Regions from separate parts of the Aromatoleum sp. genome, predicted to be linked through region 3. Evidence: riboswitches for the same ligand, from Rfam matches in the RefSeq annotation. Region 3 holds a riboswitch; each other region holds the start of a gene.
What was found. Region 3 has a riboswitch for cobalamin ahead of V6M37_RS18425 (TonB-dependent receptor). Riboswitches for the same ligand answer to the same signal wherever they lie in the genome.

Region 1: another riboswitch for cobalamin. It lies ahead of bluB (5,6-dimethylbenzimidazole synthase); the one in region 3 lies ahead of V6M37_RS18425 (TonB-dependent receptor).
Region 2: another riboswitch for cobalamin. It lies ahead of V6M37_RS04110 (energy transducer TonB); the one in region 3 lies ahead of V6M37_RS18425 (TonB-dependent receptor).

The regions. Positions count from the first base shown of each region.
Region 1 is NZ_JAKFEF010000007.1:40-7,205, forward strand. It holds partial or broken gene cobA (uroporphyrinogen-III C-methyltransferase) at 1-716, shown strand, start outside; cobalamin riboswitch at 887-1,071, shown strand; gene bluB (5,6-dimethylbenzimidazole synthase) at 1,119-1,871, shown strand; gene V6M37_RS01295 (DNA-3-methyladenine glycosylase I) at 1,991-2,614, shown strand; gene V6M37_RS01300 (acyl carrier protein phosphodiesterase) at 2,705-3,289, shown strand; gene V6M37_RS01305 (transglycosylase SLT domain-containing protein) at 3,860-4,579, shown strand; gene V6M37_RS01310 (pyridoxal phosphate-dependent aminotransferase) at 4,651-5,817, opposite strand; gene V6M37_RS01315 (phosphoenolpyruvate carboxykinase (GTP)) at 5,957-7,166, opposite strand, start outside.
Region 2 is NZ_JAKFEF010000017.1:38,689-45,854, reverse strand. It holds gene hemN (oxygen-independent coproporphyrinogen III oxidase) at 1-301, shown strand, start outside; gene V6M37_RS04130 (sulfite exporter TauE/SafE family protein) at 427-1,140, shown strand; gene V6M37_RS04125 (MerR family transcriptional regulator) at 1,293-1,772, opposite strand; gene V6M37_RS04120 (heavy metal translocating P-type ATPase) at 1,898-4,309, shown strand; gene V6M37_RS04115 (heavy-metal-associated domain-containing protein) at 4,337-4,546, shown strand; gene V6M37_RS04110 (energy transducer TonB) at 4,562-5,305, opposite strand; cobalamin riboswitch at 5,555-5,691, opposite strand; gene V6M37_RS04105 (methyl-accepting chemotaxis protein) at 6,036-7,166, shown strand, end outside.
Region 3 is NZ_JAKFEF010000085.1:53,719-60,884, reverse strand. It holds gene V6M37_RS18435 (ABC transporter ATP-binding protein) at 1-576, opposite strand, end outside; gene V6M37_RS18430 (FecCD family ABC transporter permease) at 586-1,566, opposite strand; gene V6M37_RS18425 (TonB-dependent receptor) at 1,605-3,584, opposite strand; cobalamin riboswitch at 3,710-3,958, opposite strand; gene cobU (bifunctional adenosylcobinamide kinase/adenosylcobinamide-phosphate guanylyltransferase) at 4,034-4,579, shown strand; gene cobT (nicotinate-nucleotide--dimethylbenzimidazole phosphoribosyltransferase) at 4,672-5,718, shown strand; gene V6M37_RS18410 (adenosylcobinamide-GDP ribazoletransferase) at 5,765-6,535, shown strand; gene cobC (alpha-ribazole phosphatase family protein) at 6,520-7,071, shown strand.

The DNA of each region.
Region 1 (7,166 bases), on a different contig from region 3:
TCGACAACCTCGTCAGTCCGGTGATCGTCGACCTCGCACCGCCGTCGGCCGAGCGGCATTACGTCGGTAAGAAGGCGTCGGACCACACGCTGCCGCAGGACGAGATCAACCGCCTGCTCGTGCGCCTCGCGCGGGCGGGCAAGCGCGTCGTGCGGCTCAAGGGCGGCGACCCGTTCATCTTCGGCCGCGGCGGCGAGGAGATGGAGGTACTCGTCGCGGCGGGCGTCACCGTCGAGGTCGTTCCCGGCGTCACCGCCGCGGCCGGGATCGCCGCGTACGCGGGCATTCCGCTGACGCATCGCGACCACGCGCGATCGGTGATCTTCACGACCGGCTTTCTGAAGGACAGCGCGCTCGATCTCGACTGGCCGATGCTCGCGCGGCCCGGGCAGACGCTCGTCGTCTACATGGGCATTTCGCGGCTCGCGGAGATCTGCCGGCAACTGATCGCGCACGGCCTGCCGGCGACGACGCCGGCCGGCGTCGTCGAGCGCGGCACGACGCAGGCGCAGCGCGTCGCGACCGGCACACTCGCGACGCTCGCCGACATCGTGCGCGACGCCGACATCCGGCCGCCGGCGCTGACGATCGTCGGCGACGTCGTCGGCCTCTACCCGCGGCTCGCGTGGTTTGCGCCGGAGGCGGTCGAGCAGCCGCAGCACGCGCCGCATGTCGGCTGCACCGCGGTGCATCCGCGGGCGGAGCCAAAGGCATGACGGCTCGACGTGGAGCGGGTCGCGGCCGCGGCTTGTTCGGCGCGTGATGACGGGCATGCGGCGACGGGGATTTCCCGGAAGGAGAAGACCAAGTCGCGAGGGAAGTCGAAGCGGATGGCGCACGCGGAACGCGAACCAGGAAGAACCAGGAAGAACAAGGAAGTTGACCAGCATTTCAACCGTTTCGAGGTGCCCGCGCCCGCGCGGGAGAATCGGGAAGGCGGTGCGATTCCGCCGCGTGCCCAGCGCCGTGATGAGGATCGTCCGGGCAGGCGTCAGCCACTGGCGAAAGCCGGGAAGGCGCCCGGACGAGTCGAGCCTCAGTCGGAAGACCGGCCTCGAGACCAATTGGCAGCCGCCTGGACCGCGGCGCCCGACTGCTCTATCACAAGGGGACTATCCATGAGCAGCTCCACGCAGGACACGCAGCACCGGCCCTCGTTCAGCGACGACGAGAAGGCGGCCGTCTACCGCGCGATCTATACGCGCCGCGACGTCCGCGGACAATTCATGCCGCAGCCGATTCCCGACGACATGCTCGCGCGCGTGCTCAGCGCCGCGCACCACGCGCCGTCGGTCGGCTTCATGCAGCCGTGGGACTTCATCGTCGTGCGCTCGCCCGAGGTCAAGGGGCGGGTGCATGACGCTTTCCGCACCGCGCACGCGGAAGCGGCGCTGATGTTCGAAGGCGACAAGCGCGACACCTATCGCAGCCTGAAGCTCGAAGGCATCCTCGAAGCCCCGGTCAACCTCTGCATCACCTGCGATCGCGACCGCAACGGGCCGGTCGTCGTCGGGCGCACGCATATCAAGACGATGGACGTCTACAGCAGCGTCTGCGCGGTGCAGAACCTGTGGCTCGCCGCGCGCGCTGAAGGCCTGGGCGTCGGCTGGGTCAGCATCTTCCATCAGGACGCGCTGCGGGAAGCGCTCGGCATCCCGCGCAACATCGTGCCGATCGCGTATCTGTGCATCGGCTACGTGAGCCATTTCTACCGCAAGCCGGAGCTCGAATCCGCCGGCTGGATTGCGCGGCGGCCGCTCGAAGAGCTGTTGCATTTCGACCGCTGGCAAGGACCGGCAGACGAGCCGGGCGCGGCGCTGATGCAGTCCGTGCGGGAAGCACAGGCCGAGGCCAGCGCGGCGAGCCGCTGATCGTGCGGCGGGACGTGGGGGCGGCAGTGCCTCGCCCGGGTCCCGCCGGCGGACGCGGGAGAATGCCCGGCCGTGTTGGGGATAAACTCCCGCCTGTCCCGTCCCGATCTGGACGCGCTTTGCTCGAAGACACCCTCCTGGATACCGGCGGCGGTCCGTCGCGGCGCTGCGCGTGGGCCGGCTCCGACCCGCTCTATCGCACCTATCACGACACCGAGTGGGGCGTGCCGGTCGATGAGGAGCGGACGCTCTTCGAATATCTGCTGCTCGAAGGCGCACAGGCGGGGCTGTCGTGGATCACGGTGCTAAAGAAGCGCGCGCGCTACCGCGAAGTCTTCGACGGCTTCGATCCGGCACGCATTGCGCGCTACGACGACGCGAAGAAGGCCGAACTTCTCACGGACGCGGGCATCATCCGCAACCGCGCGAAGGTCGACGCCGCGATCGGCAACGCCCGCGCGTGGCTTGCGCTGCGCGAGGCCGGCATCGACCCGGTCGCGTGGTTGTGGGGCTTCACGGGCGGGCGCCAGCTCGCGAACGCGTTCGCATCGCTCGCAGACGTGCCGGTTTCGACGCCGACATCCGACGCGATGAGCAAGGCACTGCGTTCGCGGGGGTTCAAATTCGTCGGCAGCACGATCTGCTATGCGTTCATGCAGGCGGTCGGCATGGTCAATGATCACCCGGTCGGCTGTTTCCGCCATGCCGAAGTCGCGCGGATTGCACAGGAGCGCGGGCGATGAGGATGCGGCGGCGACGGCGCGGGACGACGCTCTGAAACTCCCGCGGCCCGCTGCCGTCTGTCCTGCAAGCTTTCGACCCGCCCCTCTCCGATGAACTTTCTCGCGCATGCCTTTCTCGCCGGCGATTCGCCTGCCGACCAGCTCGGCGGGCTGATCGGCGATTTCGTGAAGGGGCCGTTGCCCGCAGGGCTGCCGGCCGAGGTCGCGGCAGGGGTGAAACTGCACCGCCTGATCGACGTGTTCGCCGAAACCGAAGCGGCTTTCGCGCGCAGCCGCGCGCGCGTATCCCCGCCGCGCCGCCGCGTCGCCGGGGTGATCGTCGACATGGTCTACGACCATTTTCTCGCGCTGCACTGGAGCCGCTTCCGTGCCGAGCCGCTCGATGCCTTCACGTCGCGGATGTATCGGCTGATGGACGTGAACGCCGCGCTGCTGCCGCCCCGGCTGCTCGAAATCCTGCCGCGGATGCGCGACGCCGACTGGCTCGCTTCGTACCGCTCGGCCGAGAGCACCGCGCTCGCGCTCGACCGCATCGGCTTGCGGTTGCGCCGGGAAAACCTCCTGCGGGGCAGCGGCGCCGAGCTGGTCGGCGATTACGCGGGCTTCGAGACGGATTTTTTTGCGTTCATCGGACCTGCGCAGCGATTTGCGGAAAACTGGCTGCGGGAGCGGTAAGGACCCCCGCGCTTCCGGCCGCCCCGGACGGGGGCCGCATGGACCGGGAAAGTATTGCTGCGGTGTGCCGCGATACCCTGGATGGGTTAGTTCGCTCGCGGAAATCACGCCGCGTCAAGCCCGAAAACCCTCCTTTGGCGTTGGAATCTACATTTCCTCACAAAAGGCCAAATCCGCGCCGGCCAACGCGTTGCGGCGCGAATTCCCCCCCGGCAGGACCCGAGCTTGCCCTGCGCGCGTTGACAGGGCAGGTTCCTCTAAATACATTGCAGGCGTTGCTGCGTCGCAATAGCTAGCAGCAACGTCTTGATTCGATTGAATTGATAAGGTGCGGCGCCGAGTCTTTCCACAGGGAGGACGGCGCAGAACAGCATGGCCGCGCGCACCGCGGGGGCACGTCGTCAAGTTGCGTCGGCTTGCCTCAACGACCACTGAAGACCGAGTACGTCGATATCCGGTGTCGGCATTCCTGCCGCGCCGGTTCCCAGCCCAAGCACGACCAAGGGCACCGTCACGCCGTTTTTTGGCGCTGCGGGAGATCGATGTGTCCGATCACAGCACGGAGGAACCATGGTCAACGCAACTCGTGATCGGCGGAAGCGAACCACGTCCGACGTCGTCACTCATTTTGCCCAGGCGTCGATGGTGGTGGCGGGCATGCTCGTAGCGGGATGGCTGGGTACCGGCTATCTAGAACATGAACCAGTCGCGTTTGCGGACCTCGGGGTGACCGAAAGCGGCGCGACGAGCGAAGCCGTCGCCGCGGTGGCGGTCCCGGTCGTGCAGGAGCCCGTCCGGCGCACCGCGATCGTCGAGGAAGTACTCTCGTCCGAAATGCGGCGCGTGCGCGACTACGTCGCGGGGCGCTACAACGTGCCGACGAAGATGCTCGACCCGGTGCTCGCCGCCGCCGAGCATCATGGCCGCAGTTCCGGGATCGATCCGCTGCTGATCGTCGCGATGATGGCGATCGAGTCGAGCTTCAATCCGGTCGCCGTCAGCAGCATGGGCGCGCAAGGGCTGATGCAGGTGATTCCGCGCTACCACATGGACAAGATCGGGGACGTGCGCGGGAGAAATCCGCTGTTCGACCCGCAGATCAACGTGCGCGTCGGCACGCAGGTGCTCGCCGAAGGCCTGCGCCGCTTCGGCAGCCTGCAGGCGGCGCTGCAGTACTACGGCGGCGCGCGCAGCGATCCGCAGGCGCGCTACGCGAACAAGGTGTTGGCGATGAAACGCCGGCTGCTCACTGCGGCGGGCCGCGACCTGCCGAGCGCGACCGACGCCTGATCGGCGTTTTCGCAGCCGGGCCGCCGCGAGGCGGCCGGTTTTTGTGTACGGGCTGCGCGGCGCCCGCGCGCTCAGCGCGACAGGCGGAGCCCTTCGATCCGTTCGGCGGCTTCGAGCAGCCGCTCGGCGCGCGTCGTATAGGCGATCCTGAGGTGCCGGCGCGACTCGTGATCGCCGAAGTCCAAGCCGGGGGTCGCGGCGACGCCGGCCTCCTCGATCAGGCGATGGGCGAGGGCGGCGCTGTCGTCGGCGAGGCGCGACACGTCGGCGTAGATGTAGAACGCGCCCTGCGGCTCGGCCGCGACGACGAAGCCGAGTTCGCGCAGGGCCGGCAGCAGCGTGTCGCGGCGCACCGCGAATTCCTTGCGGCGGGCTTCGAGAAGCTCGATCGTCGCCGGCGCGAACGCGGCGAGCGCCGCGTGCTGGGCGGGTGTCGATGCCGAGATGAAGAAGTGCTGCGCGAGCTTCTCGATTTCGCGCTCGTAGCCGGCCGGCACGACGAGCCATCCGAGCCGCCAGCCGGTCATGCCGAAATACTTCGAGAAGCTGTTCACGACGAAGACGTCGTCGGCCGACTGCAGCACGGTGGCCGAGTCGACGCCGTAGGTGAGCCCCTGATAGATTTCGTCGACGATCAGCGTGCCCGCGCGCGCGCGCACCGTGTCGCGCAGCGCGACGAGTTCGGACGGGTCGAGCAGGGTGCCGGTCGGGTTCGACGGGCTCGCGACGACGATGCCGCGCGTGCGCGGCGACCAGGCCGCGGCGAGCTGCACGGGGGTGGGCTGGAAGCGCGTCGCTCGGTCGACCGGCAGCGCGCGGGCGACGCCTTCGAAGCTGCGTACGATGTGGCGGTTCGACGGATAGCCGGGATCGGGTAGCAGCCATTCGTCGCCCGGGTCGGTCGTCGCCGCGAGCGCGAGAATCAGCGCGCCCGACGCGCCCGGCGTGACGACGATGCGTTCGGGCGGCACATCGGCTTTGAGACGGTCGTGGTAGAAGCGGGCGATCGCGTCGCGCAGGCGCGGCAGGCCGAGCGCCGCGGTGTAACGCACGTCGCCGCTCGCGAGAAAGCGGGTTGCGGCCTCGATCATCGGCGGCGGGGTCGGAAAGTCCGGCTCGCCGACCTCCATGTGGATGATGTCGTGCCCTTGCGCCTCGAGTTCGCGCGCGCGGCGCAGCAGCTCCATCACGTGAAAGGGCTGGATGTCGGCGAGGCGTCGGGCGAAGTGCGAGGTCATCGGGTTTCCTTCCACTGGCAACGTCCGGATGAACGGCGCGCGAAGGGCGGGTGAGGCCAAAAATGAAAAAGCGCCGACGGGTCGGCGCTTTCGGCTTTCGATCGGGCTGCCGGACGAGCGCCCGGCAGCGGGTCGGACCTCAGACGGCGAGCGTCAGTTCGAACAGTTCCCGCTTCAGCACGAGCTCGCGCGGCAGGCGATCCTGCAGCTTGTCGAACCATTCCTTGTGCAGCGCGAGTTCCTTCTTCCACGCTTGCGCGTCGACGCTCGTCAGCGCGTCGAACTGCTCGCGCGTGACGTCGGCGCCGCTCCAGTCGATGTCCTCGAACTTCGGCATCCAGCCGAGGCCGGTTTCCTTGCCGCCGACGCGGCCGCGCACGCGGTCGACGATCCACTTCAGCACGCGCATGTTCTCGCCGAAGCCCGGCCACATGAATTCGCCGCGCTCGTTCATCCGGAACCAGTTCACGCAGAAGATCCGCGGCGTGTCCTCGACCACGTGGCCCATCTTCAGCCAGTGGTTGAAGTAGTCGCCCATGTGGTAGCCGCAGAACGGCAGCATCGCGAACGGGTCGCGGCGCACGACGCCCTGCGCGCCGAACGCGGCCGCGGTCGTCTCCGAACCGAGCGTCGCGGCCATGTAGACGCCGAAGTTCCAGTTGAACGCTTCATAGACGAGCGGCACGGTCGTCGCGCGCCGGCCGCCGAAGATGAACGCCGAGATCGGCACCCCGGCCGGATCTTCCCACTGCGGATCGACCGACGGGCACTGCGACGCCGGCGCGGTGAAGCGCGAGTTCGGGTGCGCCGCCTTGCGGCCGGTTTCCTTCGCGATTTCCGGCGTCCACTCCTTGCCCTGCCAGTCGATCAGATGGGCCGGGGCTTCCTTGCTCATGCCTTCCCACCACACGTCGCCGTCGTCGGTCAGCGCGACGTTCGTGAAGATGATGTTTTCCTTCAGCGTCGCCATCGCGTTGTAGTTCGTCTTTTCGGACGTGCCCGGCGCGACGCCGAAGAAGCCGGCTTCGGGGTTGATCGCGTAGAACTTGCCGTCCTTGCCCGGCTTGATCCACGCGATGTCGTCGCCGATCGTCGTGATCTTCCAGCCGTTGAAGCTCTTCGGCGGGATCAGCATCGCGAAGTTCGTCTTGCCGCAGGCCGACGGGAACGCCGCGGCGACGTAGGTCTTCTCGCCTTCGGGCGACTCGACGCCGAGGATCAGCATGTGTTCGGCGAGCCAGCCTTCGTCGCGCGCCATCGTCGAGGCGATGCGCAGCGCGAAGCACTTCTTGCCGAGCAGCGCGTTGCCGCCGTAGCCCGAGCCGTACGACCAGATTTCGCGCGTCTCG
Region 2 (7,166 bases), on a different contig from region 3:
CCGCGGCATCGAGTTGACCGCCGACGACCTGTTGCGCCGTTCGATCATCCAGGCGCTGATGTGCCATTTCGAGCTTTCGATCGATTCCATCGAGATCGCCCACCTGATCAAGTTCGACGAATACTTCGCCGAGGAACTGAAGGACCTGAAGGCGATGGAGGAGGCGGGGCTGCTGAAAGTCACTGACAAGTGGATCAGCGTGCAGCCTCCGGGACGCCTCCTGGTCCGGGGTATCGCGATGGTCTTCGACCGCTACCTGCGTGCGGATCGCGAACGCGCCCGCTACTCGAAAGTCATCTGACGGCTGCCGGCGTCGAGCTTGCTCGACGCCCTGCCCGTTCGGGGTTGGATCGAAGTGTTACAATAGCGACGTCCCACACGTCGCAGCGGTGACGCTTCCGGCTTCCCGCTCCCCCGTATCTCTTCATGCCCGAAACCGGCTATTTCGCCGTCTTCCTGATCGGTCTGCTCGGCGGCACGCATTGCGTGAGCATGTGTGGCGGCATCGTGGGCGCGTTGACCGCTGGCGTTCAGGTGCCCGGAAAAACCGGGCGCCAGTGGCCGATCCATCTCGCTTACAACCTCGGCAGGATCGGTACTTACACTGCCCTGGGCGGCGTCCTCGGCGCGCTGGGCGGCGTCGGCCTGCTGTTCAACGACGTATTGCCGATCCAGCTCGTGCTCTATGTCCTCGCGAACCTCATGCTCGTCGCGCTCGGGCTCTACCTCACGGGTTTCACGCAACTGCTGGCGCCCGTCGAGCGGGCGGGCCTGCATTTATGGCGGCGCGTGCAGCCGATCACGGCTCGGTTCCTCCCCGCGCGCTCGTTGAAACAGGCTTTGCCGCTCGGACTGCTGTGGGGTTTTCTGCCCTGCGGGCTGGTCTACAGTGCGCTTACGACGGCGCTGGTTACCGGATCGTCGGTCCGCGGTGCCGGACTGATGCTCGCTTTCGGACTCGGAACGCTGCCGAACCTGATGCTCGCCGGAATGCTGTTCAAGCGCTTTCGAGATATCACGCGAAACTACCGCGTGCGCTTCGTCGCAGGTTTGCTCGTGCTCGGTTTCGGCGTGTTCGGACTCGTCCAGGCGCCGACGCTCGGCGGTCACCTGTGGAGCGGCGTGGTATGCGTCGTCTGAGCCGGGCAAGCCAATAGCGCTTGCCAAGAGCTTGGACCGAGACGGGGCTGGAGAGCGGTGAACAGGCGCGCGTCAGCGCGTTCCGCCCGAGCCGAAGGAGCTCAGGTTCGAACCGGCGCTCTTGACTTCGCGGATGGAACCGCCCGTCCTCGCTATCCGGCCCGTGCGGTGGAGGCGGGTTGCTTTCGGAGCGTCGGTCTCGTTGATGCCGGGTTTGAATCCGATTCGCTCTCGCGGGGTTCGCCGCCGAGCGCGCGCAGGATGGGGCAGGGCGCGGGTGCCTCGGTGTGTCCGCAGCAGTCGACGAGCTCTTGCAGCGCGCTGCGCACGTCTTCCAGTTGCCGGATCCGTTCCTCGACGCTGGCGATTTTCGATCTCGCGAGGGCCCGCGCGTTTTCGCGGTCGCGTTCGTGATCGAGGGCCAGGAGATCGGCGATTTCGTCGAGGCTGAATCCGAGGGTTTGCGCACGACGGATGGATCGCAGGCGGGCGAGCTCGGCGTCACCGTAAACGCGGAATGCGCCTTTCCTGCCGGCCGATTCGGGCAGAAGGCCGCGCCGCTGGTAGTAGCGGACGGTTTCGACTCCGACACCGGCGGACCGAGCGAGAGTGCCAATCGTGATGCCGTTCATTGGGGTTGACTCCGTACTTGAGTACAGAGTCTAGACTGCCCTGATCTTGGAAGGTTCGCAAGTCGCGTCCGGCGGAATGCCTCACCGCGACGTTTGTCCCAGTAACAGTCTCCGGGAGGCCGCAGATGACGAGTGTTGCGACGAAGGCCGTGCCGGTTCCGGTCGAATTGCCTATTTCAGGCATGACCTGCGCTGCGTGCGCGACTCGCATCGAGAAGGTGTTGAACCGCCTTCCGGGCGTCAGTGCGACGGTGAACCTCGCTGCCGAGAAGGCGCGTGTCAGTTTTTCCGAGGGGAGCGGCGGCCCGGGGGCAGCGGTCGCGGCGATCGAGCGGGCGGGATTCGAGGTCCCGACCGTGTCGCTGGAACTCGCGGTCTCGGGGATGACGTGTGCGGCGTGCGCCACGCGTCTCGAGAAATTACTGAACCGCTTGCCGGGCGTCGAGGCGACGGTGAATTTCGCGACGGAGCGGGCGAGCTTGCGTTACCGGCCCGGTCTTTCCGTGCCCGACGCGATCAAGCAGGCAGTGCAACGGGCCGGGTTCGGCGCCGCGGAAACGGGTATCGCGGCCCGGGAACAGCAGCGCCAGCGGCAGGCCGCGAGTTGGAAGGCGGAACTCCACCGCTTCTGGATCGCCGCGCTGCTGACGCTGCCGCTCGCGGCCCAGATGCCAGCGATGTTCGGCGCGGGATGGACTGCCGACGCACCGCACGAAATCATTCCGCGCTGGCTGCAACTGATCCTCGCGTCGCCGGTGCAGTTCTGGATCGGCGCGCGGTTTTATCGCGGCGCGTGGTCGGCGCTGCGGGGCGGCGGAGCGAACATGGACGTGCTGATCGTGCTCGGCACGAGCATGGCCTGGGGCTACAGCGCGGTAGTCACCTTGCTCGGTCGGCACGATCTGCACGTCTATTTCGAGGCGTCCGCCATGATCGTCACGCTGATCCTGCTCGGCAAGCTGATGGAGGCACGTGCCAAGGCGCGGACGACGGCGGCACTCGACGCGCTGTTGCGTCTGCAGCCGCGGCAGGCTTTCGTGGAACGCTACGGAGACATCGTGGCGGTGCCCGTCGAAACGCTGCAGCCGGGCGACGTATTCGTCGTCCGACCGGGCGATTCGGTGCCGGTCGACGGCGAGATCGTTTCCGGAAGGTCGGCGCTCAACGAAGCGATGCTGACTGGCGAGAGCATGCCGGTCGATAAGCACGATGGCGAGCCGGTGTTCGCCGCGACGCTGAACGGCGAAGGCGTGTTGCGGTGTCGCGCGACGGGTGTCGGCGCACACACGCTGTTGGCGGGCATCATCCGGATGGTCGAGCAGGCGCAGGGGTCGAAGGCCCCGGTCCAGAGGCTTGCCGACCGGATATCCGCCGTGTTCGTGCCGGTCGTCGTCGGGATCGCATTCGTGACGTTCGTACTGTGGTGGTGGTTCGCGGGGGATTTCGGGCAGGCGCTGACGAGCGCTGTCGCGGTGCTCGTGATCGCGTGCCCCTGCGCGCTCGGCCTCGCGACCCCGACCGCGATCATGGTCGGCACGGGGCAGGGCGCGCTGGCCGGAATGCTGATCAAGAATGCGCAAGCGCTCGAACTCGCCGAGAAGATCCGCGTCCTCGCGATCGACAAGACGGGTACGCTGACCGAAGGAAGTCCGGCGGTGAGCGACGTGGTTTCCGCCTGCGGCTGGAGTGGCGACGCGCTCCTCGGGATTGCCGCCGCGCTCGAGCAGACGAGCGGGCACCCAATCGCGACAGCGATCGTCGCCGAGGCGCGGCGCCTCGGCGCGCCGATCGCGGCCGCGGACGCGGTTTCGGCTATTCCCGGTAAGGGGCTGAGCGGTGCGGTCGAAAACCGGGATATCCTGCTCGGTACGCCGGCTTTTCTCGCCGAACGCGGGGTAGCGGTGCCCCCGGGTGCCGCGCCTGAACTCGCCGCTGCCGGGAAGACGCTCGTCGCCGTCGCGGTCGACGGGCAGTTCGCGGGCTTGATCGGCATCGCCGACCGCGTCCGTCCCGATTCGGCTGCTGCGGTCGCGCGACTGTACGGGCGCGGGCTCCGTGTCGTCATGCTGACCGGAGACCACGAGGCGACCGCGGCGGCGATCGCGACACAGACCGGCATCCGCGACTGGCGCGCGGGCGTGTTGCCGGGGGACAAGGCGGCGGCCGTCCAGAAGCTCGCGGCGAACGGCGAGCGCGTCGGCATGGCCGGCGACGGCATCAATGACGCGCCGGCGCTCGCTGCAGCCGATGTGTCGTTCGCGATCGGCGTCGGTGCCGACGTCGCGGTCGAGGCGGCCGACATCACGCTGGTGAAAAACAGTCTCAACGGCGTCGCGGACGCGATCGACCTGTCGCGGGCAACGCTCGCGAAGATCCGGCAGAACCTGTTTTTCGCGTTCATCTATAACGTGCTCGGCATCCCGCTCGCTGCGTTCGGCTTACTCAATCCGGTGATCGCGGCTGCGGCGATGGCGATGAGTTCGGTGTCGGTGCTCGGCAATTCCTTGCTGCTGAAGCGGTGGCAACCGGGGCGATAAATGTTTTCTTCGAAGGAGGTTCGAGAGATGGCTGAAGCGACGATCAAGGTCGAGGGGATGAGCTGCGGCGGCTGCGTGCGCAGCGTCACCGAAGCGTTGAAGGCGCAACCCGGGGTCGGCGACGCCGAGGTGACGCTTGAGACGGGGCAGGCGCGGATCGACTACGACCCGGCGCTCGTATCGGTCGCGCAACTTCGGCAGGCGGTCGAGGACGCGGGGTTCGACTCGCCCGCCTGAGCGCCGGGGGTCGAATCAGTCTTCGAGGCGGAAGACGATCGGCACGTTGAGCCAGCTCTCCATCTTCACCTCGCCCTTGCTCGCGGGCACGAAGCGCCAGTTCTTCACCGTTTCGCGGGCCGCATCGTCGAGACGTGGATGTCCGCTCCCTTCGGCGATTTCCACCACCCCGGCGGCGCCATCGGCGAGCACCCGGACTCTCAGCAGTACGCGCCCTTCCTCTCCCCGGCGACGCGAGATTCGCGGGTAGGTAGGCGCGGGGTTGCTGAGGTAGGCGGCGTCGAAACGCGCTTCCGTAATCGGCAGCGAAGCGCCCTGCGATGCACGGGCGACGGGCGCAGAAGCGGCTGCCTCTGCGGCAGAGTGCCTTGGACTGTGACTGGCCGATACCGTGGCCGACTCGGCTGCCGAAGGACTTGGGGCGACCGGAGCGGGCTCCGCCGTCGGGCCGTCATCGCGCGAGTCACTGGCCTTCTCTTCGACGGCAACCGGCGCCGGTCTGTCCCGCCGCGGATCGGGGCGGCGAGCCTGCGTCGGGGGGGGCGCGAGCTTGGCGGGCGCCGGATTCGGGGACTTCGGCGCGGCGTGGGCAGAGGCAGCGCGAGCGGGTGGGAAAGCATCCGGCGCGGGTGTGGGGGGCAGGGGCGACGGAATGTCGTCGTGCGCCGGGGGCGCCACGCGATCGGGCTCGCTCACGCCCGCGTCGGTCTGCGACGGAACCTGAGCAGGGCCCGCGGGCGCAAGCAGGCGGACGACCATGACGGGCTCGGCCGGGTGAGCCGGCGTGCCGCTTCCGAGCGTGGACAGCGCGAACAGACCCGCGGCGTGAGCGCCGGCGACCGCGACCAGCCATCCCCAATGCAGACGGGGGAACCAGGACGCCCTGCGTGTGCTGTCGAACGAGAAGAATCGAGAAGCCGCCAAGCCGATCAAAATCCGCGGAAAGTTCGTCGAACGCGGGCGGGCACGGGCACGAGGCGCGTGCTGCGCGGCTCACCCGCAACGCAGTCACTTTGTGGTTCGAAGGCCGGTCTCCGGGCTTTGCGCGAGCGCGCATCTACCGTTGCGGGGGCAGCGCAGGAGTTTCACCTGCTTCCCGATTCTCCGCGCGCATCTGCCGCGGCACCTTCGAGAGAGCGCGATTATAAGCCTTGCGGGGCGATCTCGGCCGAGCTGCGGGGCGAAGTGGCAAAGCCGAGAACGTCCGTCCTCGTGTGCGAAAGTACGGCTCCACGGCTGCCTCCGGTGCCTGCCCCGCGTCCGCACGCTGCGCGAAAGTGCGATTGCCGCTTCCTCTGGCCAGCGCGTCGTCCACCGCGGAATGAGACGCCCACTATGACGGCGTCGCAATGTTCGGCGGCGACTTGATTTAGATCACTTACATACGGTTACGTTCTCTATACCTTCCGGTGCGCCCGCACGGGCGTGTTCGCGACTTGTCGCGGCGACAAGCCGTGCGACGCTCGACTGTCCTGACCTGGAACCGATGATGAAAACATTCCTTGCGCCAGCCGCAGCGATGATGAATCGGCTGAGTTATCCGATGAAGTTCGGTCTGCTCGGCCTCGGCACCCTCATCGCGTTCGCGAGCCTGATGCTGGCGCTGGCGAACGAACTCAACGACACGATAGACCGCACGCGGCGCGAGTTGGTCGCGTCGGCGCTGTCGCGGCCGTTGTCGAAGGTCGCCGAGCTTACCCAGCAACATCGCGGCATGTCCGCGTCACTGCTCGGCGGCATGAAGGTGATAACCGACCAGCGCGCGGCGAAGGAGCGCGAGGTGGACGCGGCGATGGCGGCGCTCGAGGCGAAGTTGCCGACCGTCGACCGTAGCGGCGAAACGTGGAGTTCGATCCGCACCGAGTGGGACCGGATCAAGCGCGATGGCCTCGACTGGACGGCGTCTGAAAGTATCGCCGCGCACACGCAGATGATCGAGCGCCTGCTGTCCTTCCAGATTGCATTCGCAGACGCGTACGGGCTCAGCTTCGATCCGGAGCAGGAGAGCTTCTACCTGATGTCCACGGCGATCGCGCGCATGCCCTATCTCCTCGAGCGCATCGGCCGCCTGCGGGCGCGGGGATCGTCCCTTCTGGCGGGATCGGAGGCCGACGAAAACGCGCGCTTCGATTTGCGCGTGTCGTCGGCGGAAGTGCGCGCCGCGGTACGTGAAGTCGAAGTGAACACGGCGAAGATCGTCGCGCAGCGTCCGGAGCTGCGGCCGAGGCTGGAAGCGACGCTCGCCGCCTTGAACGAGAAACTGGGCGCCGTCCAGCAAGTCGTCGACGAAATCGGGGCAGGCGATCTCTACAGCACGCTGTCGAGCACGTACTTCGACATGGCGACCGCTGCGATCGACGTCGGTTACGCGCAGATGTACGACGTGCTGCTGCCGACCCTCGACGAGCTCCTGCATCAGCGCATCGAGCGCGCCGAGGACGTGCTGCGCTTCAACATCGCGGTCGTTGCCTTCGTCGTCGCGGCGATCGTCTACCTGGCGATCGGCGCCTACGCGTCGATCATCGCGAGCATCCGCGGCCTGTCGCGAGGCAGCGAACGTTTCGCCGGGGGAGACCTCACGACGCGGATCGAGCTGAAGGCGCGGGACGAACTGCGCCAG
Region 3 (7,166 bases):
ATTCGTCGGCTCGTCGAGCAGGAAAAGTCGCGGCGCCTGCGTCAGCAGCGCGGCGATTGACACGCGCTGCCGCTCGCCGCCGGAGAGATTCAGGATGTCGCGCTCGGCCAGGTCGGCGAGCCCGACTTCGGCGAGCGCCGCGCGCGCAATCGCAACGTCGTCGTCGCTCTCCCAGCCCCAGCGACCCAGATGCGGATGGCGGCCGACGAGCGCCGTCTGCAGCACCGACGCCGAGAAATGGTCCGGCTGCTGCTGCGGCAACAGCCCGCGAAAGCGCGCCGCCGCGAGGTGATCCCAGTCGGCATACGGCCGGCCGCCGAGCCGCACCGCCCCGACCGACGGCGCGCGCAGCCCGGCGAGCGTGTGCAGCAGCGTCGTCTTGCCTGCGCCGTTCGGCCCGAGCAGCACGAGGCACTCGCCGGCCGCCAGACGCAGGCTGAACTCGCAGCACAGCCAGCGCTCGCCGATTTGCAGCGCGAGGCGGTCGGCCTCGAGCAGGATTTCATCGCCGACGCCGACGGCGGATCCGGCCGGGCGGACGACAGCGGCGGGAGCGCGGGGCGGAAACGCGTTCATGGCCCCTCGTCAGCGCGGATGCCGCGACAGCAGGAACAGGAATACCGGCACGCCGATCAGCGCGGTCAGCACGCCGACCGGCAACTGCATCGGCGCGATGACGGTGCGCGCCGCGGTGTCCGCGACCGTCAGCAGTGTACCGCCGGCGAGCATCGACGCCGGCAGCAGCACGCGCTGGTCGTTGCCGATCGCGAAGCGCACGAGGTGCGGCACGATCAGCCCGACGAAACCGACCGAGCCGACGAGCGTCACCGCGGTCGCGGTCAGCAGCGACGCGACCAGGTACAGCAGGTAACGCAGCCGCTCGACGCGCACGCCGAGCGCGCGGGCGGAGAGTTCGCCACGCGCGAGCACGTTGAGATCGCGAGCGAACGGCAACACCGCGACAAGCCCGACGACCATCAGCACCAGCGCGGGCCACGGCCGCGACGCGCCGGACGCGTCCCCCATCAGCCAGAACAGCATCGACTGCAGCCGCGTGTCCGTCGCAAGCGACAGCATCAGCGTGACCGCCGCGCCGCAACCGGCCGCGACGATGACGCCCGTGAGCAGCAGCCGCGTCTGCGTCCACGACCCGTCGCCGTGCGCGAGCCCGAACACCAGCAGCATCGCTCCGAGCGCCCCGGCGAACGCCGCCAGGTCGACGAGCCACGGCGCAAGCCCGAACAGCATCGCGCCGAGCGCCCCGACCGCCGCCCCGCCCGAAATCCCGAGCACGTACGGGTCCGCGAGCGGATTGCGCAACAGCACCTGCATCAGCGCCCCCGCGATCGCGAGCAGCCCCCCGCACGCGAACACCGCGACCGCGCGCGGCAGGCGCAGTTCGCGGACGACCCCCCCCGGGAGGCTGTCGCCGTCCCCGAGGAGCCCGGCGACAACGTCCGGGAACGAGATGTGCAGGTCACCCGCCGAAAGCGCGAAGACCAGCGACCCGCAGGCCGCGAGCGCGAGCACCGTTAGGACGGGAAGGACGCGGGGGACGATGCGCAATTGCAGAGGGCTCCCTCAGCAGCGGATCACGCGGGTTATCAGAAGGACAGTTTCGCGCCGACCTTCCACGTACGGGCGAAATTGACCGGATAGATCTGATCGTCGCCGACCCACACGCCGTTCTCATACTCGAAGAGATTACTCACCGCCGCGTACACTTCGACATCCTTGATGCGGTGGCGGTAAGCGAGGTCTGTCGATTGGTACTCGCGCTGCTTCTGCGCGTTGTTGTTGTCGAAATCGTCGGCGGCCCACGCCTTGCTGCGCCATGTGTGCGACAGATAGAAGTTTCCGCGCTCTCCGACCTTGACGTTGAACCCCGCGACGACGTTATGACGCGGGACGCCCGGCAGTTCCTGGCCGTCGAACGCGCCGTTGCCCGAATCCTCGCGGTCAATCATCGCCCGCGTCCAGGTGTAGTTGACCAGCACGGTCAGCCCTGGCGTCACCATCCACGAATCCTGCGCCTCGAGGCCATATTTGTGCGAGCGGTCGATATTGGTGTTGAAGCTCGTCAAGAAATTGCCGGAGTCGAAGAAGTAGATCTCGTCCTCGAGTTTGGCGTGGAACGCCGCGACCTTCAGACGATTGACCGACGTGACGTGGTTCATACCGAGCGTGAGGGTGCGCACCTTCGCGGGCTCGATGAACGCGTTGAACCGCACGATGCTCGGAAACACCGAGAAGTCCGCCTGGAAGAAGCGGTCGATGTCCGGCGCCTGGAAGGCGCGGTTGTAGTTGCCGAACACCGACAGCGCGCTGTCGACGCGGTAGTTCGCGCCGATGTCCCACGACGTCAGGTCTTCGTCGTCCTTGAGGCGATTACCGGCGTCAGGCTCGAACTCGTACTCGACACGCTCGCGACGGGCGCCGGCGGAGAGGGTCAGATCCCCCAACTCGTACTGCCCTTGGACAAATCCGCCGAGATTGCGCTTCGTCGTGTCGTTGTCGCTTCCCTTGCGCACGCCGTCGAAGGACTGCACTCCGGCCGTGAGCGAGAACACATCGCCGAGGTACTGCAGCGAAATTTCATCCGACAGGTAGCGGTAGTCGGACTTGAAGTCGAACTGCACGAATTCCGACATCTTGTCTTCGTCGCTGTGGCGGGCCGCCAACCGCACCGACGACGTCAGGTCGTACTCGGCACCTACACCCCAGTAGTCGGTCTCGTACTTTTGATGCGTATAGGGCGTCGGATTGCCGAAGAAGTCCGGTTTCGCAGCAAACGTCGCCGGGTCGTCCTTGAACTGGGCGAGTGTCAGCGAATCGGGAAAGCGGGTGTCGATGCGCGAACTGCCGGCGTCGAAACTCAGCTTCAGCCCATCCGCGGGCTTCCCGGAGGCACCGACGCGCCAGCTTTCTGCGTCGGATTCGTCGCGATGCCCGGTCGAATCCTTGTCGCTGAACCCGCCATGCTCGCTGTGGTCGACGGTCGCCGACAATGCGAAGCGGTCGCGCACGAGACCGGCGCTCCCGGTCGCCCCGATCGCGTCGTAATTGCCCGCGTTCACCTCGATGCTCGCGCCGGGGCGCGGCTTCGTGTAGATCTGGATTGTCCCCGCGGTCGCGCCGTCACCGTAGATCACCGAGCCGCTGCCTTTCGCGATCTCGATGCGGTCGATATCGGCCAGCGGGATGGCGCCGAGCAGTTGCGGCACGATGTCGATGTTATTGAGGCGCCGTCCGTCCAGGGAAATTACGACGTTCTGGAAGCCGTCGGAGGCGCCATAGCCGCGCATGTTGATGCTCGGGGTGTAGCGGTTGCCGAAATACGGCCCCACCTGGATCGACGTCTGCTGCGCCAGGTAGTCGACGAGCGTGGTCGCGCCGGAGCGTTCGATGTCGCTGCGGCGATGGACTTCGGACGCGTAGGTTGCGGCAACGTCGGGCGTGTCGATGCGCGTCGCGGACACGATCACCGTTTCACCGCTCGCGTCGGCGGCCTGCACGGCGGTCGCGAATGCAAGCGGAAAAGCAGCAGCAACCGCGACGGCCGTCGCGGACAGGCGGATGTTCATCGGGATTCTCCCTGTGCCGCGGCAGCGTCCCCGCTTACCGTGGCGATGTTTCACGAGTCAGCGCCCATCGGGGAGCACGATGCGAGCACGGAAAAAGCGCGCTTCGCCGCCACCCCGCGGCACTTCAGCCAATTCGCGTTCGGGCCGGTATCCGGACTCGTGGGCTGGCCGGCGTTCCGGATGGAACTGCCGGACCGGTCGCATCGCCTTCCCGGACTCGTCGTCCAGTGGCGGTTGGATGCGCCTTGCGTCCACTTACCGTTGCGGGGGCAGCGCAGGCATTGCGTCACGCTTCGAGAGCGCTCGCGCACCTGTTTCCCGTTTAACCTTCCGGCGAGACTCGCCTTCGGGCACCTGAAACACGTCGCATCCGAAACCCGGATGCGGGCGTGGATAATAGCGTTTTCCACGACTTCCTGCAGCGCGAAATCCGCGCGGATCCCCACGACATGTCCGCCCACCTGATCCTCGGCGGCGCCCGCTCGGGCAAGAGCCGCCTCGCCGAGACGCTCGCGCAAGACAGCGGCCTGCCGGTGACCGTCATCGCCACCGCCGAAGCCCTCGACCCCGAAATGGCCGAACGCATCCGCCGCCACCGCGAAGACCGCCCCGCGGCATGGCGCGTCGTCGAGACGCCCGTCGCGCTCGCGCAGGCGCTGCGCGACGAAGCGCACGAAGGGCGCTGCGTGATCGTCGATTGCGTGACGCTGTGGCTGATGAACCTGATGGTCGGCGCCGAGTTGCTGCCCGCGCCGCTCGACGCGCACCACCTGCCGCGCTTCCTCGCCGAGCGCACCGCCCTGCTCGACTGCGTGCTGCAGCTGCCGGGGCCGATCCTGCTGGTCGCGAACGAAGTCGGCCTCGGCCTCGTCCCGGAGACGCCACTCGGCCGGCTGTTCCGCGACGAAGCCGGACGGATGAATCAGGCGCTGGCCGGCCTTTGCGAGAAAGTCACCTTCGTCGCCGCGGGGCTTCCGCTGGCGCTGAAGGGCTGAGCCGCGGGCTTCCCGGCACCGCCGCGAACGGCAAGACGCGCCGCGCCGCCGTGCTACCATCACCGCCCTTCAGGACAACGTCACACTCCCCGATGGACTTCGACATCCGCCCTCCCGCGACCGAACTCGCGGCCGCGCTGCAGCACCGCATCGACCGCAAGACCAAGCCGCACGGCGCGCTCGGGCGCCTCGAAGCGCTCGCGCTGCAGATCGGCCTCGCGCAGCAGACGCTGAATCCGCAGATCCGCCAGCCGCACGTCGCGGTCTTCGCCGGCGATCACGGCGCGGCGCGCGCGGGGGTCTCCGCGTTCCCGCAGGAAGTGACGTGGCAGATGGTTGAGAACTTTCTCGCCGGCGGCGCGGCGATCAACGTGTTCTGCCGGCAGATGGGGCTCGATCTGACCATCGTCGACGCGGGCGTCAACCACGATTTCGGCCGCCGTCCGGGCCTCGTCGACGCGAAGGTCGCGAACGGCACGGCGAATTATCTCGAAGCGCCGGCGATGAGCGCGGACCAGTGCCGCGCGGCCGTCGCTCGCGGTCGCGACCTCGCGCATGCGCTCGCGGCGAACGGCTGCAATCTCGTCGGCTTCGGCGAAATGGGGATCGGCAACACGGCGTCTGCGACGCTGCTCACCTGCTGCCTAGCGGGCGCGGACCTGCGCACCGCAACGGGCCGCGGCACCGGGCTCGACGACGCCGGCGTGAGCCGCAAGCAGAAGCTCCTCGGCGAAGCGCTCGCGCGCGGCGGCCGGATTTCGGAGCCGCTCGCCGCGCTCGCCGAATACGGTGGCTTCGAGATCGCAATGATGGTCGGCGCGATGCTCGGTGCCGCGGAAAAACGCATGGTCCTGCTGATCGACGGCTTCATCGTCACGTCGGCGCTGCTCGTCGCGCACGCGATCGCGCCGCAGATCCTGCCCTATTGCGTGTTCGCGCATCGCTCGAAGGAGCAGGGCCACGCGGTCCAGCTCGAGCACCTCGGCGTCGACGCGCTGATGGATCTCGACCTGCGCCTCGGCGAAGGCACCGGCGCCGCGCTCGCATTCCCGCTCGTGCAGGCCGCGGTGAATTTCCTCAACGACATGGCGAGCTTCGATTCGGCCCGCGTCGACGGTCAGCTGGAGCCGGGCCGGTGAGCGTGCGACGCGAATGCCGCCGCGCTCGCGCAAGCCGATGAACGCGCTGCGCTACCAGCTCGAACTCTTCTTCACCGCGCTCGGTTTCTTCACGCGGCTGCCGGTCCCGACGTGGGTGCCGTGGTCGCCGGAGCGGCTCAATCACGCGGCACGCTACTTTCCGCTCGTCGGCTGGCTCGTCGGCGGCCTCGGGGCGGCGAGCTACCTCGCGCTCGCGCAGGTCCTGCCGCCGACGCTCGCGGTGCTGCTGTCGATGGCGGCGACGATCCGCGCGACCGGCGCGTTCCACGAGGACGGCTGGGCGGATGCGTGCGACGGCCTGGGCGGCGGGTGGGACAAGGTCCAGGTGCTGACGATCATGAAGGACTCGCGCATCGGCAGTTACGGGACGGTCGGCCTCGTGCTGATACTGCTCGCGAAGGCCGCGGCGCTCGTCGAACTCGCCGGCGCGGGCGACCTGAAGGTCGCGGCCGCGCTGCTCGTCGCGCACCCGCTGTCGCGGCTCGCGTCGACGAGCCTGATCCACCTGATGGAATACGTCCGCGAGGACGAAAGCTCGAAGTCGAAACCGCTAGCGCGGCGGCTGTCGGCCGCCGAACTCGCGACCGCGACGCTCTTCGGCCTCGCCCCGCTCGCATTGCTCGCGCCGCTCGAAGCGGCGGCTGGGCTCGTCGCGACGTTCGCGGTCACCGCCTGGGCCGCGCGCGTGTTCCTGCGCCGCCTCGGCGGCTACACCGGCGACTGCCTCGGCGCCGCGCAGCAGGGCAGCGAACTCGCCTGTTACCTCGGCATCCTCGTCGCATGGAACTTCACCTGATCCGCCATCCGCGACCGGACGTCGCCGCCGGCGTCTGCTACGGGCAGGCCGACGTCGGCGTCGCCGAATGCGTCGCGACGGTCGCCGCGCGGTTGCGGCCGCTGCTCCCGGCGGGCTACGCGCTGCACGCGAGCCCGCTCGCCCGGGCGCGGCTGCTCGCGGCCGAACTCGGCGCACCGGTCCTCGATGAGCGGCTCCGCGAGATACACTTCGGCGAATGGGAACTGCGGCCGTACGCCGAGATCGGCGCGGCGATCGACGCCTGGGCGAGCGCGCCGCTCGACTTCCGGGCGCCGGGCGGCGAATCCGCGCGGCAGATGGCGGCGCGGGTGCTCGACTGGCTCGGCGAAGTCGTCGATGGCCGCTCCGGCGAGCCGGTCGTCGTCGTCGCCCACGGCGGCCCGCTGCGCGCGATCGCCGGTCACCTGCTCGGTCTGCCCGCCGAGCGCTGGCTCGGGCTCGACTTCGCGTGCGGCCACGCGACCCGGCTCGATGTCGAAGACTGGGGCGTCGCGCTGAAGTGGTTCAATCGCTGAGTTGCGCACCTGCGTCACGGCGGCTTCGGCCAATCCGCGCACCCGAAGAACGGCTGCGGGACGCGCACGCCGTCGCGTGAGAGCAGCGGGTTCGG